2 regions of the Blautia sp. AF14-40 genome follow, and region 1 is predicted to be linked to the other one. Evidence: riboswitches for the same ligand, from Rfam matches in the RefSeq annotation. Region 1 holds a riboswitch; the other holds the start of a gene.
What was found. A riboswitch is a leader RNA that binds a small molecule or an ion and turns the genes downstream of it on or off. The one in region 1 is predicted to bind cyclic di-GMP.
Positions count from the first base shown of each region.

Region 2: it holds a riboswitch for cyclic di-GMP, as region 1 does, so the genes downstream of both, DWW13_RS15385 (ABC transporter substrate-binding protein) here and DWW13_RS17000 (ATP-binding protein) in region 1, are expected to answer to the same signal.

Region 1 is NZ_QUHK01000047.1:1,254-3,659, reverse strand. Features, by position in the region: gene DWW13_RS19935 (hypothetical protein) at 69-491, shown strand; gene DWW13_RS17005 (helix-turn-helix domain-containing protein) at 771-1,088, shown strand; cyclic di-GMP riboswitch class I at 1,223-1,298, shown strand; gene DWW13_RS17000 (ATP-binding protein) at 1,436-2,406, shown strand, end outside.
Region 2 is NZ_QUHK01000029.1:19,619-22,024, reverse strand. Features, by position in the region: gene DWW13_RS15385 (ABC transporter substrate-binding protein) at 1-947, opposite strand, end outside; cyclic di-GMP riboswitch class I at 1,047-1,122, opposite strand; gene DWW13_RS15380 (hypothetical protein) at 1,278-1,469, opposite strand; gene DWW13_RS15375 (formate/nitrite transporter family protein) at 1,620-2,378, shown strand; gene DWW13_RS15370 (DNA topoisomerase) at 2,375-2,406, shown strand, end outside.

The sequences.
Region 1 (2,406 bases):
CAAGGCCACACAGCCGAATGACGGGTACAGTGACCATATCGGTTTTGTGGAGGAGGTTTCCGGTGGGAATGATTACTGCTATTGAAGGTAACCGGGGTGAAAAGGTTGACAGAAGGGTGATCCCACTGGGATGGGGATATATCCGCGGATATGCGGCTCCGCAGTATGAGAAGGCTGTGAAAGGAACCGGCGGGAATCCTGGTACAGGAAAGAAAAGTGTGGAAGCTGTGGCGAAGGAAGTGATTGCCGGAAAGTGGGGGAACGGCGAGGACAGAAAGAAGAGACTGCAGGCTGCAGGGTATGATTATCCGGCAGTGCAGGCGAAGGTGAATGAGCTGGTGAAAAGTAGCAACAAAAAGAGTGTGGAAACTGTAGCAAAGGAAGTCATTGCCGGAAAGTGGGGGAACGGCGGGGACAGAAAGAAGAGACTGCAGGCTGCGGGATATGATTATGGGGCAGTGCAGAGAAAAGTGAATGAGTTGATGAGATAGTAGGAAGCCTGCTGTTGTCTGTGGAGAAATCTGCGGATGATGGCAGGCTTATTTTTTTGTTTGAGGTTTCAAACTTTTATGTGACAAACATAACTGTCTGTGCTATTATAAAAACGATATAAGCGAAAATGACTTTTGCGGAAACGAAAGTATCTTTATATTTTTTTATCCGTATACTTCCTATAATGGGAATGAATACTTGCAAAGTTGATTACTAATATTTTTTCATTATTACAGGTACAATAAGAACATGTAATAGCGGAAATGAGGTATAGTTACTTGCAGATAGAGAAGTATATTGCGGATAAAATAACATTTTTGTGTGAAAAGCGTGATATCAGTAAATATAGATTATCGCAGCTGTCGGGAATTTCCCAGTCATCACTGGGAAGAATCATGGCGCAGGAAAACCTGCCGTCGCTGATTACACTTGAAAAAATATGTGCAGCTTTGGGCGTGACATTATCACAGTTTTTTCAGGAAGGTAATTCAGAGAATCTGACAGAAAAACAGAAAGAAGTTTTAAGGATATGGAACAATCTGAGTACAAATGAGCAGGAAACAGTAATGTCAATGCTGCGTGGACTTCGGAAGTAGGAGAACAGTTCGAGTATATGTATCGGCTGTTCTTCTTTTGTTTTTAGGCGTTAAAACGGTAATGTTTTTCTTGTACATAGTCGAGCATTAGAGTATAATAAAACCAGTTTTTTTCATATGTTTAAAAGCTATAATAAGAAAAACGGCAAAACAGATGAAAGTCTGCGACGCAAAGCTATAGGGCCTGTAAAATGGTAGCCAGTTGCCACGTTAAAGATGCATTGTCTGCAATGACAATGCTTTTTTCATTTTTGGAGATTAAAAAGAAACTAAAACAGGCAATAATTGGTGGCTGCTAAAATATAAAAATGAAGTAGATAAAAACGCAGGTGTAAAGGAAATCGGTTATGTGGAAGAAAATTAAGTCAGCACAGGAACAAAAAAATACATTTAGGATAAAAAAAGAGTTATGGATTCCGGTATTTGTATTGATGATCGGTTTGGTTGTTCTGGTGAATATAGGCATTCGTGCGGATAGCAGTCAAAGGGATTTGATAAGGTCAAGAGCTGAATTAAACGCAGTAACGTATGCAGATCATATGAAGGCTGATATCGTGAGGGGAATTGATATTACAAATACTTTTGAACAGATTGTTATTAGTGAAAACGGAAAAATTTCCATGTTCTCGAAAGTTGCGGAGAATATGATGGCAGATTATGTCCAGAGTATTCAGATCGCACCAGACGGCGTAGTGACTGAGATTTATCCGGAAGACGGAAATAAGGCTGGAAAGATAGATCTTATTCATGATAAAGAACGAGGAAAGATATCTTGTTATGCCAGAGACAATGATGTGATAACCATGCAGGGACCATTTTCTTTGAAACAGGGTGGAACGGGGATTGCTGTAAGAAATCCGGTGTATGTGGAGCAGAAAAATGGCGAAAGGACATTTTGGGGATTTACAATTGTAATTATTCGTGTACCGGATATATTCGCTGATTCTATAAAGTCACTTACCGATTTTAGCTATGAATATAAGTTGTCTAAAAGTATTGCACCGTGGGATGAAACATACGAAGAAGTGTATGGCTCAGTTGTGGAAATGATTGATCCTGTCACATATACTTTCGAATTAGGTGACAGTCAATGGGTTCTGGAAGTGATGCCTGAAAACGGATGGAATAGCAATGAAAAGTTATATAGACTATGGGGCTGCGGTTTACTGATTGTTTTGCTTTTAACTGGATTTGTTTTTATGATTATGTTACTGCACAGGACACAGGAATCGGAAAACACAGTAGTGAAATTAAATAAAAAACTGCAGAAAGCATTGGAGCAGGCGAAAACAGCCAGTGTTGAAAAATCTAATTTTCT
Region 2 (2,406 bases), on a different contig from region 1:
TTTTTGTTAAATGCAATGTTTAAGGACGGAGTCATGTACACATAGGATTCATCCGATGTCTGTGAAAAGTAAGGAATACGGGTCAGCTCCGCATCCATCTGTTTCTGCAGCTGCTGCATAACCGTCGGATGTCCATGAAACATTGCTGATTTTCCCTCGACAAACATCTGGATTCCTGTATCGACGTCAATATTGATATCTTCTTTACCAAAGTGCGAGTCCTTAAGAAACTGACTGGTTTCTAAAAAAATACGTTTCCATAATGTATCATCAAACTTCACTTCATCCGCTGCAGTCTCTGCACCGTTTCGCCATTCAATACCATCCAGGCTTGTAAACTCACCGATTGCCGCCGCCTGGATGATTTCATTATTAGACCAGTCTTCCCCAAGATCCATGGAATACGGTTTTATGCCATTATCATAAAACTGCTGACATGCCTGTACATATTCCTCATAATTTTCTGGAATCTTTACGCCATACTGATCAAACAGTGTTTTGTTGGCAATGATCGTCTGCGGAATACCACAGATTGGCAGCCACTGGATTTCATCCTCCTCATTCTTATAATATTGCACCGCATAAGAATAATACTTGGAAACAACATCATAAGAAGCAAAATCCATAAGATAAGGCTGTAAGTCCTGTGCATCTGTTCCAGAAAATCGACGTACTGTTATAATATCCGGTAATTCATCATGTTCTTTAAAATAACTGTATAGATCGGTATCATTGTTACCTATAATAAATTCAATATCCTGATCTGGAAACTGTTCATGGATATAGGGCGCAATATTTTTCATCAAACGATTTTCCCACAGATAAACGGTAAGATGATCATCGTTTTTAGATACTTCTTTCTTTGACTGTCCACATCCAGACAAGACAGCAGTTGCTACAAGTACACCTGACACCACTGCTATCAGACAACGTTTTGCCTTATTCATACTCTCACTTTCCTCATTCTTTCCTGATAAAATCATTATTGTTACGTCTGTGAAATAACACCGTAAAAAAGCACCGTCAGACAGACAGTGCACCTCATTTTATGCAACTGGCTGCCATTTTACAGGCCCTGTAGCTTTGCGTCCCAGACTTTCATCTGGTTTGCCAATTTCCTTATTATAGCTTTAATCTTATGCAAAAAACTGATTTTATTATACTTTAGTGTTCTACTATACACAAGAAAAAAATTAACATTTTAACGTTCAAAAACAAAAAAAGAACAGCCGATACATATACTCGAACTGTTCTCCTATTAAGTACGTTACATTATTTTACAATAAAACTTCCAGAAATATGATATCTATCATATTTTCTGGAAGTCCTGTCTTTGAGCAAGTGGCTAACTCGGTTAAAAAAGCTTTCAATCCTTGTTTCAATCCCTCTGAGTTCATCATACAATCTGTCGTTTCACCCCTTATTTTCTGACATTTCTGTGGAAATATACTTTTTTCTTCCTCCTTCATTGCGAATCTTTCCGGGAAATGCTATAATAGCCAAAGTTGAAAGCGCGAAATCCGAAGCATTTGCAAGCTGCTCCGGAAAAAAAGACCATCCCCCGGACAAAAAGAGAGGGGATATGTCCATCCTACGGGACATAAGAAAGGAGTTATTCTATGCCTTATGATGACGTACAAAAATTTTCAGAGGCAGCCGTAAACAAAGCAAGGCTGCTGAAAGAACACCCGGGGAAATACTTTCTCCGTGCAGTCATGGCCGGTTTCTTTATCGTGGTTGCCATGATTTTCTCCAACGTGGTAGGCAATACGTTCCAGAGTACAGATCCTGCCTGGGGAAAACTGCTTGGCGGTATTGTGTTTGCCATTGCGGTTCTGCTGATCGTTTTTATCGGTGCAGAGCTTTTCACCGGAAACAATCTTGTTATGGCATTTGGGGCCTATGACAAAAAAGTCTCCTGGGCACAGGTTGGAAAAGTATGGCTGGTAAGCTACATCGGAAACTTTGTCGGATGCCTGATTCTCTCCGTAATTTTCGTACTGGCAGGTGCTTCCGGTACTGCCGATTATTACGCAGGATTTATTGGAAATAAACTTTCCATTCCTGCCGGAGAAATGTTTTTCCGTGCCATTCTCTGCAACTTCTTCGTCTGCCTTGCCGTTGCCTGCGGCATGAAATGCAAAAATGAAGTTGCCAAATTTTTCATGATTATACTTTGCATCACCGGATTCGTTGTTGCCGGTTTTGAACACTGCGTTGCCAATATGGCCACCTTTGTTACCGCTGCACTTCTGGTCCCAGGCGGCATTTCTCTGACTGCCGCATTGAAAAGTATGGTCATTGTAACTATAGGAAACGCAATAGGAGGCGGTGTGCTCCTTGCCTGGCCGCTTCGAATGATGAGTGCAGATAAATGACAAAATCTTTATACATTGCGGAAAAACC